DNA from 3 places in the Uliginosibacterium sp. TH139 genome. Region 1 is predicted to be linked to each of the others. Evidence: predicted binding sites of a transcription regulator. Region 1 holds the regulator's gene; each other region holds the start of a gene.
The links. Region 1 encodes sigma-54, which starts transcription at its own class of promoters, with help from an activator protein. Its sites were predicted from a motif close to TGGCACGCTTNCTGCTNA; they were not measured.

Region 2: the regulator sigma-54 is predicted to act here: its motif matches at 2,008-2,025, upstream of nifB (nitrogenase cofactor biosynthesis protein NifB).
Region 3: the regulator sigma-54 is predicted to act here: its motif matches at 1,740-1,757, upstream of C0V76_RS07220 (circularly permuted type 2 ATP-grasp protein).

What each region holds. Positions count from the first base shown of each region.
Region 1 covers NZ_PKRR01000001.1:764,114-767,365, forward strand. Annotated here, with positions in the region: gene recX (recombination regulator RecX) at 1-400, shown strand, start outside; gene lptB (LPS export ABC transporter ATP-binding protein) at 381-1,103, shown strand; gene C0V76_RS03555 (RNA polymerase factor sigma-54) at 1,138-2,646, shown strand; gene hpf (ribosome hibernation-promoting factor, HPF/YfiA family) at 2,665-2,994, shown strand; gene C0V76_RS03565 (PTS sugar transporter subunit IIA) at 3,130-3,252, shown strand, end outside.
Region 2 covers NZ_PKRR01000005.1:134,773-138,024, reverse strand. Annotated here, with positions in the region: gene C0V76_RS13245 (ArsC/Spx/MgsR family protein) at 1-147, opposite strand, end outside; gene C0V76_RS13240 (4Fe-4S dicluster domain-containing protein) at 149-421, opposite strand; gene nifB (nitrogenase cofactor biosynthesis protein NifB) at 467-1,975, opposite strand; gene C0V76_RS13230 (DUF5710 domain-containing protein) at 2,213-2,518, shown strand; gene C0V76_RS13225 (hypothetical protein) at 2,769-3,252, opposite strand, start outside.
Region 3 covers NZ_PKRR01000003.1:36,970-40,221, reverse strand. Annotated here, with positions in the region: gene C0V76_RS07225 (alpha-E domain-containing protein) at 1-232, opposite strand, end outside; gene C0V76_RS07220 (circularly permuted type 2 ATP-grasp protein) at 248-1,639, opposite strand; gene C0V76_RS07215 (GGDEF domain-containing phosphodiesterase) at 2,144-3,252, shown strand, end outside.

The DNA of each region.
Region 1 (3,252 bases):
GAGGCTGGAGCTGCGGCGCAAGCTGGCGGCAAGAGCCGGCGCCGACGATGATGTCGAAGCCGTGCTGGATCGCATGGCAGAGACAGGTCTGCAGTCTGACGAGCGCTTTGCCGAGAGTTTCGTGAGATCGCGCGCCAGCCGCTTTGGTGCCGCGCGCATCCGTCGTGAGCTGGATGACCGGGGTGTGGATCGCGAGACGGCAGCTGGCGCCATGGGCGAGGCTTTGCAGGAAGATGAACTGATGCGCGCGCACAGCGTGTGGCAGAAAAAATTCGGGGTGTTGCCGCAGGATCACAGGGAGTGGGCGCGTCAGGCGCGCTTCCTGCAGACCAGAGGGTTTGCGGTCGACATCATCAGGAAACTCTTGAAAGAAACACTGGATGAGTCTGCTCAGGGTTAGCAATCTGCAGAAACGCTACAAGGCACGCACCGTAGTGCACGACGTGTCCTTCGAGGTTGGCAGTGGCGAAGTGGTGGGCTTGCTGGGGCCGAACGGCGCAGGCAAGACCACCTGTTTCTACATGATCGTCGGCCTCGTACGTGCCGATGGCGGCAAGATCCATCTCGATGGAACCGAGCTCACCCATTGGCCGATCCACAAACGGGCGCACCAAGGGCTCTCCTATCTGCCGCAGGAAAACTCGGTGTTCCGCAAACTTACGGTCTCCGAGAACATCATGGCGGTGCTGGAGTTGCAAAAGCTCTCCAGCGCAGACATGGAAAAACGTCTGGATGAGCTGCTGGATGAACTCAACATCGGCCATTTGCGCGAAGCGACCGCTATGTCCTTGTCCGGCGGTGAGCGCCGCCGCGTCGAAATCGCGCGTGCGCTGGCCACCCGTCCGCGTCTGATCCTGCTGGATGAGCCTTTTGCCGGCGTTGATCCGATTGCAGTGATTGATATCCAGAAAATCATCAGTTACCTCAAGGCGCGCGGTATCGGCGTGCTGATTACCGACCATAATGTGCGCGAAACCCTCGGTATTTGCGATCACGCCTACATCATCAATGCGGGTGAGGTACTGGCTGGCGGCAAACCGGCAGAAATCGTGCAGAATGAACAGGTACGGCAGATTTACCTTGGCGAACACTTCCGCCTCTAGGCTTGGCCGCTCCGCACCTCCCCGTCTGTAAAGAATGAAACCCTCGCTTCAGCTCCGCCTTTCCCAGCAACTTGCACTCACCCCGCAGTTGCAGCAATCCATCAAGCTGCTTCAGCTGTCCACGCTCGAACTCAATCAGGAGATCGAACGCATCCTGCTCGAAAACCCGATGCTGGAGCGTGAAGGCGGCGACGAGGAAAGTGATGGACCCGTCCCTGTCGAGGCGGGCGAAGCCAGTGTGGCAACGGCGGGTGAGGAATACCGCATCGAATCCTCTGCTTCATCCTCCGGCGATGAGGATTTCGAGTCGCCGAGCGTGACGGACATGCCGGACAACATCGGAGAGGCTTACGACAGCGTTTCGGATGATGATATCGGCGAAGCTGCCGAATGGCGCACGGAAGGCGCCTCGCGGAATGGCGGTGGGGACGACGATGATTCCGACTTTCAGGAATTCCAGGCCGCCGCTACTTCCTTGCGGGATCACCTGCTGGGGCAGGTCGCCCTGATGCCGCTGGTTGATCGTGATCGTGCGCTGGTGCAGCTGATCATCGAAGCGCTGGACGACGACGGTTTGTTGCTGCAGGACCTCGAGGAACTTCTGCCGCTGATTCCGGCCGAATGGGAAGTAGAACTCGATGAGTTGAACATTGCCTTGCATCAGGTCCAGAACCTTGACCCCGCTGGCATCGGCGCTCGCAACTTGCAGGAGTGTTTGCTCCTGCAGATTCGCGCTTTGCCGGAAAGTGCCACGCGCGAGCACGCCATGCTGATCGCGGACGGCAATCTGGAATTGCTGGCTGCGCGCGATTTCGCGCGCCTCAAGCGGCGCCTGGGCTGCAATGATGATGCCTTGCGCGCAGCTCAGGAACTCATTTGTCATTTGAATCCGCGTCCGGGGGCTCAATTTGCACCGATGGAAACGCGCTACGTGATTCCGGACGTGGTGGTGCGCAAGCAACGTAGCGGCTGGACGGTAAGCCTCAATCCAGAGGCCATGCCGAGGCTCAGGATCCATCGGGTCTACGCCGATATACTTCAACAGAACAGGGGCGTAAGTAGTTCCTTGTCGGGACAGCTGCAGGAAGCCAAGTGGCTGATCAAGAATGTGCAGCAGCGATTCGACACCATCCTGCGTGTTTCGCAGGCCATCGTCGAACGTCAGCGCCAGTTCTTTGATCATGGTGAAGTGGCCATGCGTCCGCTGACCCTGAGGGAGATCGCCGAAGAGCTGGAGCTGCATGAGTCAACGGTGTCGCGGGTGACCACCCAGAAGTACATGGCCAGTCCCCGCGGTGTGTTCGAACTGAAATACTTTTTTGGCAGTCATGTTTCCACCGATACCGGTGGTGCATGTTCAGCAACGGCGATACGCGCGCTGATTCGCCAGCTGGTCGCGGCCGAAGACGGGAAAAAACCCCTGTCGGATGCCAGGATTGCCGAATTGTTGGGCCAGCAGGGTATCGTGGTGGCACGCCGGACGATTGCGAAATACCGGGAGTCGCTGAATATTCCGCCGGTCAGTCAGCGCAAGTCGATCTAACAGGAGAGGAGTAGTTTTATGAATCTCAACATCACCGGCCATCATCTGGAAGTCACTCCCGCTTTGCGCGAATATGTGGTTTCCAAGCTCGATCGGGTGATTCGCCATTTCGATCATGTTACGGCGACCCATGTGACCCTCTCGGTACAGAAACTCAAGCAGAAAGCAGAGGTGACTGTTCACGTGCGCGGCAAGGATATCCACGTGGAAAGTGAAGACGACGACCTGTATGCCGCCATTGATGCGCTGGCAGACAAGCTGGATCGTCAGGTTCTCAAGCACAAGGAAAAGATCAGCGATCACAACCGTGAATCGATGAAACGGCAAGGCGCCGAGAGCGCCAGCTGAAGCGCTGGACGCAGCCGGTCTGGACAGGCAGAATTGTCCGGCCGGCGATGGTTGAGGCCTTCTGCCTCAACCGCTCTGAAACCCAGAAAGCGGCGAGCTCCGGTCCGGAGACTCGCCGCTGTGCTGTAAAGACTCATGAACCTGATTTCGCAGATCCTTGACCCCGTGCGCATCCGTGTCGATGTAGCGGCCTCCGCGCGTGACGGCTTGTTCGCCGCCATTGGCGAGCTGTGCGAGCGCGACAGTGGCCTCGCGGCC
Region 2 (3,252 bases), on a different contig from region 1:
GATGAAGAAATCCAGCAGGCGCTGGGCGCTCCAGGGTTCGCGCAGCAGGTCGTGAACGATGAGCTCATGGCCGGCGGCCAGCAGCGCGACCTTTTGCCGGGCATTGGTGCGGCAGCCCGGTTTCTCCCAGAAGTGAACGGTGGCCATCTCATGCTCCTTTCCGTATTTCGGGTGCTGCCAGCGCAGCGATGCAAGCCGTGAGCGAGCCGGGCGGATTCAGTGCGACCCCCAGCTCGTCGAGGATCACGCCTTCAACCGGACAGATTGCCGCGCACTGCGGTGTGGCATACGCCTCCACACATTCGGTGCATAAAGCGCCATCGATCAGGAAGTGCGGACTGGCCTCAAGGATGGCCTCATTCGGGCACACGGGCAGGCAAGCCCAGCAATTGACGCAACCTTCAACGATTTCGAGTGCCATGCATGGACCTCTTGCCGGCTTGGCTCAAGCCATTCATTGCAGGTTTCATGCCCGCATCTGTTCCGCAAACGGAGCCCGCTCGAGCTTGCCCGCAGCCAGCATCTCCTGCCAGACACTCAGCACTGCAGCCTCGATCGCTTCCATGGCGTGCTCGCCATTGGGCTGGATGCCTGCTGCTTCGAGCTTGCTCCAGGGCTCGAAGCCGATGCGCGAGCACAGCACCACTTCGCAGTCCGCCAGGGTGGCGATGGTGCGGGCCAAGGTGTTTTCGGCCTCGCCGCACTCGCTCTCGCCGCCGCAGTATTGCGCGGCGCGGCGTGAGCCGAGAAAGCGCACGCCGGCACTGCTAGCCTCGTAGATCAGGAATTCGCGCGCATGGCCGAAGTGCTGATTGACCAGATCCTGCCCGCTGCTGGCAACCGCCATCTGCACCGGGCGTCCGCGGCTCGGCGCCTTGATCTGCACCACCGGCGCAGCATGGCGGGCGGCTCGTTTCGCTTCCAGCTCGGCATTGATCGAAGCACGCAGGGCCACGCGGCGCGCCATTGCGGCCACTTCATCGATCTCCATGGCCTCGATCTTGTCGAGCGTGAATTCAGCGCCGCGATCCTCGCCGAGCATGCCTACCGCATCGGCGCGGCACTGGCGGCAGTGGCGCATCATGTTCATGTCGCCTGCGCAGGCATCCTGCAGGGCCTGCAGCTCGGCCGGGGTCGGGCCGCGCTGGCCGCTGAGACCGAAGTGGGTGCCGTGCTCGGCCTCCGAGATCAGCGGCATCACGTTGTGCAGGAAAGCACCTTTGGCGCGCACCACACGCGAGACTTCCTTCAGATGTTCGTCGTTAATGCCGGGGATCATCACCGAATTGACCTTCACCAGAATGCCGCGCGCCACCAGCATCTCAAGGCCCTTCTGCTGCTGGGCGATGAGGATCTCGGCGGCCTCGCGGCCGCTGACGCGGCGATGCTCCCAGAAGATCCACGGATAGATCTGTGCGCCCACGTCCGGATCAATGCAGTTGATCGTGATGGTGACGTGATCCACATTGGCGGCAGCGATCTGCTCCACATACTGCGGCAGCATCAGGCCGTTGGTGGAGAGGCAGAGCTTGATGTCCGGTGCGCGCTGCTGCAACGCGCGGAACACTTCAAAGGTTCTGGCCGGATTGGCCAGGGCGTCGCCCGGCCCGGCAATGCCCAGCACGCTCATCTGCGGGATCGCCGCAGCGACAGCCAGAGTTTTCTTGATCGCCTGAGCAGGGCTCAGCACTTCGGACACCACGCCCGGGCGCGATTCATTGCTGCAGTCGTACTTGCGATTGCAGTAGTTGCACTGGATGTTGCAGGCGGGGGCCACCGCCACATGCATGCGGGCAAAGTGATGATGGGCTTCCTCGGAGTAGCAGGGGTGATCCTGCACCTTCTTCTGGATGTCGGCCGTGAGGCCGGCCACCCGGGAGGGCTTGCTGCCACAACTGCCGGCGCTGCAACCGGAATGGGCGGGCGGCGCGCTGAGCGGAGTGCCGAGAATCTGGGAAAGGCTGGGGGCGGACATGCTGGACTCCCGATGTGCTGTTTGCGAAGAGTTCAGCAAATGCCGTGCCCATGGCCGGAAGCCTTTACGGATCAATGGCTTGTTGGCTTCGTGGAGGCTTTGTGTCGGCTTGGTGACAGAGTTGTTTGTGGGGAAGGGCACAGCGACCCCGAGCGCGGTTTCCCGCGCGGCAGACCATCCGGTCTGACAGGCTTGTCACGTATGATGCGTGCCCGCTGTCTTTGAGCCAGACCCCACATGAGATTCGACCTGAAGGTTCCCTTTGCGGAAAAGGATGCAGCCAAGAAACTGGGCGCCCGCTGGGACGCGGCCAACAAACTCTGGTACGTGATGGACAAGGAAGACATGGCGCCCTTCGCGAAGTGGTCGCCCAGCCCGCGCGATGCAGCGAGTGCCACCGCTCCGCAAAATCGTGCGCCGTCAAAATCCCAGATGGAAACCAGCGGCAAACTGCATGTGGGCAGCCAGTACGTGGAGCGGCCGCGCGTGTGTGAATGCCTGCCTTGGGAAGACTGTGCCACATGCCGTGAAGCGTCTGTGTAAGCAGACCTTCAATTTGTAGGGCGTGAAAGCCGAAGGCTTGCGCACCCTCCTGTGTTCAAGTTACGCAGGGTGTGAGTGAGGCCTTGATCCGCGTGCGCAAGAAAAAATTGCGCGTCCTGGCTGTCTCATGACGACCCGTTTCAGTCGATCAGACTTTTTGAAAGCTGACGTTCAACGTGGAGGACTCCGCTGCTGCTCGGCCTTATCGCACAGCATCCAGCGACCGAAGGGAGCGAGGTTGAGCGCAATGTTAGACATACGGCAAGCCGGCGAGTGCAAGCAGTTCTTTACGATTTTGTTTGTCAAGCCAGATCAAAAAACCACTATCAACAACTCGAAGCCTTAAATTGGTTTGGTCGTAGTCAAGGATAATCGGCTTAATTTCTTTCTTGACTTGAAGTGCGGCAGTTGATTGGAGTGCCTGCGTTACGTTTCCGGGATTCAAATCTCCTTTTGATGGATGGTTGGCCTCCAGAATTTCTCGAATTTTGCTGTACTTAAGACCCGCACGTAGATCGTTGATGCTCGAAGTCAGAACGGGGAAAAGTAACCATTTGTGCATTTCTAGTGCAGTGGTTTGAAAACCTTCCGAGAACTGAGTTATGAAGGAATTAAATCGTCCAGTCTGTTGCGAAACAACCTCACTAACAATACCTTCGACCTGTATTTTGTCACCGATTTCGATTGTTTGTTTTTGTGTCTCGTAAATATTGGCTCTTATACAGCACTGGTGA
Region 3 (3,252 bases), on a different contig from region 1:
GGGCCATGAAGTGCACGACTTCGGCCGGCACTAGCTTCTCGCCATGGGTGTTGAAGTAGCTCTCCAGCACACCCACGGAATCAAGGGTTTCGCGCCACAGGCGCTCGACTTCGCGTTCGCTCTGCGGCAGCAGTTGCATGCGGTTGTTCACGTCCAGCATGCGGGCGAGATTTTCGGCGCGCTCGATGTAGCGGGCCATCCAGTACAGGTGATCGGCGGTGCGGCTGAGCATGCTCATTGTTCTCCCTCAGTTTTCCATCACCCAGGTGTCTTTCGTGCCCCCGCCTTGCGAGGAGTTCACGACCAGCGAGCCTTCCTTCAATGCCACGCGGGTGAGGCCGCCGGGCACGAAACGCACTTCGTTGCCAGAGAGCACGAAGGGGCGCAGATCGATGTGGCGCGGCGCAATGCCAGCATCCACGAAGGTTGGGCAGGTGGACAGCGACAGGGTGGGTTGGGCGATGTATTTCTCGGGTGAGGCGAGGATGCGCAGGCGGAAGTCCTCGATCTCGGCCTTGGTGGAGGCCGGGCCGACCAGCATGCCGTAGCCGCCAGCGCCATGGACTTCCTTCACCACCAGTTCGGGCAGGTGTTCGAGGGTGTAGGCGAGATCCTCGGGCTTCCTGAGCATGTAGGTGGGCACATTGTTGAGAATGGGCTCTTCACCGAGGTAGAAGCGCACCATCTCGCCAACATACGGGTAGATCGATTTGTCATCGGCCACGCCGGTGCCGACGGCATTTGAGATCGTTACGTTGCCGGCGCGGTAGGCGGAGAGGATGCCGGGGACGCCAAGCATCGAATCCGGCCGGAAGGCGAGCGGATCGAGGAAGTCGTCATCGATGCGGCGGTAGATCACGTCAACGCGTTGCGGCCCCTGCGTGGTGCGCATGAAAACCTGCTCGTCGCGCACGAAGAGATCCTGCCCTTCGACCAGCTCGACGCCCATCTGCTGGGCGAGGAAGGCGTGCTCGAAGTAGGCGCTGTTGAAGCTGCCTGGGGTGAGTACCACCACCACCGGGTCGAGCACGCCCTTGGGCGCCACGGCACGCAGGGTGTCGAGCAAGAGATCCGGGTAGTGTTCGACCGGGGCGACGCGATTCCTGGCGAAGAGTTCGGGGAAGAGCCGCATCATCATCTTGCGGTTCTCGACCATGTAGGAGACGCCGGAGGGCACGCGCAGATTGTCTTCCAGCACGTAGAACTCACCGGCGCCGGCACGCACGATATCCACCCCGGCAATCGCCGCGTAGATGTTGTTGGGCACGTCCACGCCCTGCATCTCGGGGCGGTACTGGGCATTGGAGATGACCTGCTCGGCCGGGATGCGTCCGGCCTTGAGGATTTCCTGGCCGTGGTAGATGTCGTGAATGAAGGCGTTGAGTGCTTTGACGCGCTGGCGCAGGCCGTCGGCGAGGGCCAGCCATTCGTGCGAAGGGATGATGCGCGGGATCACGTCGAAGGGGATCAGGCGCTCGGCGCCCGCCTCATCGCCATACACTGCAAAGGTGATGCCGGAGCGGCGGAACAGTGCATCGGCTTCCTGGCGCTTGCGCGTCATGCGTTCCGCACTCATCCCGTCGAACCAGTCCACATAGCCCTGGTAGTGCGTGCGCAGCTCTCCACTGGCGCTGTTCATTTCATCGTAAAACCGGGCTTGCGCCGGGCTTGCTTGGGTTTGAGCCTGAATCGGGGCCACGCGTGTCTCCTGCTGGAGCTGTTATGTCGGCACCATTGCCATTGCGAGAAGCGTGCCATGCGTGCAAAGCGCCTGTTTGCGTAAGCAGACATATAGCCATGAGCCAGATTGGTGCATGCAATCCGGGCCGTGTTCAGGCTGGTGCGTTGCAGCATGCCGGAGTGTGCCCAGAGGGTGTTGCGGCGTTGTGAAGCCTGGCCGGTGCTACTGAGCGGGAGCGTGGCGGGTTGATGGCCGCGTCCGCCTGCGGTGTCGCTGCTGCGGTGAGAAAACCGCGCTGCCGGCGAGGCTGTTGTACCCCGTAGGGAGGAGCTTGCCGTCTGGCGCGCGGGGCGGTTCATGCAGGTAAGTCCTGCTTGAAGAGATCTATCACTTTGGATTAGGGTGGCCAGTCGAATTGGCGGGATCCTGCAGCACCCGCATCAACCCTCACGCGAGTCTGAAATGATGCTCAATGCTGCCAGCGACACCGATCTGCGCAAACGCCTGCTCGACGAAGCACCACGCGCTTTCGCACCCAACCCCGCCGGGGTGCCCAGCTTGCCGGATCGCGAGGCCTTCCTGCGGCGTCTCGACATGTCGATCCGGATGGCCGAGCGCCAGCGCTCCAGTTTCGCCGTCATGCTGCTGGACCTCGGCCCCACCGAAGATCCGCTCTCCGGCCTGGCTGCCGCGGCCGCCGCACTGCGCATCACGGTACGCCTGACAGACACCGTGGCTTGGCTGGAAGGGCGCCAGTTCGCTGTGCTGCTGAATGTGGCCAATGAAGAAGGCGCGACGCGTGTCGGCGGCAAGATTTTCGAGGCGCTGAGCGAGGCGCTGGGCGAGGCCGCCGGGCGCGAGGTGCGCGCCGGCATGGCGCTCTACCCTGGCCATGGCAAGAGCGGCGATCAACTGCTGCGGGTGGTAAATAGCGCTTTGTATCAGGCCAGCCGTGGCCGCAAAGGCATCGTCATGGCGGTGCTGGCCGAGGGGGTGTTACCCGAGGTGCGCGAAACGCTGGGGCAGCGCTTTGGCATGGCCATCGAGCAGAACGAGTTCGTACTGTGCTTCCTGCCGGTGGTGAACCTCGTGAGTGGTTTGCCGGTGGGGGTCGAGGCGCTGGCGCGTTGGCGCCATCCTGATCTGGGTCTGTTGCCGCCGGCAGAATTCATGCATCTGGCCACCAATGAGTCGGCCCTTGAAGGCCTCAGCCTGCGCCTGCTCGATCAGGCCTTGCTGCAGATCCGCAACTGGCGTGAGCGGGGCGTGGCACTCAGTCTGTCCTTGAACTTTGCGCCGGTTCTGCTGGCGCGCGAGGGCCTCGATCAGCTGATTCTGGCCCGCCTGCAGGCGCAGGGCCTGTCGCCGGAATGCCTGACGTTGGAGCTGCGGGACGAAGGCTTGGCGGTGCTACCGGCCAGTGCGCTGCGCGTGCTCTTCAGCCTGGCCTCGGCTGGCGTGTGTCTGACGATCGATGATTTTGGGCGCGGTAACGGCTCCCTGCTGGCGCTGCGGGATCTGCCGGTGCAGGAATTCAAGATCGATGCAGCGTTCGTGAGCAAGGTCTGCCA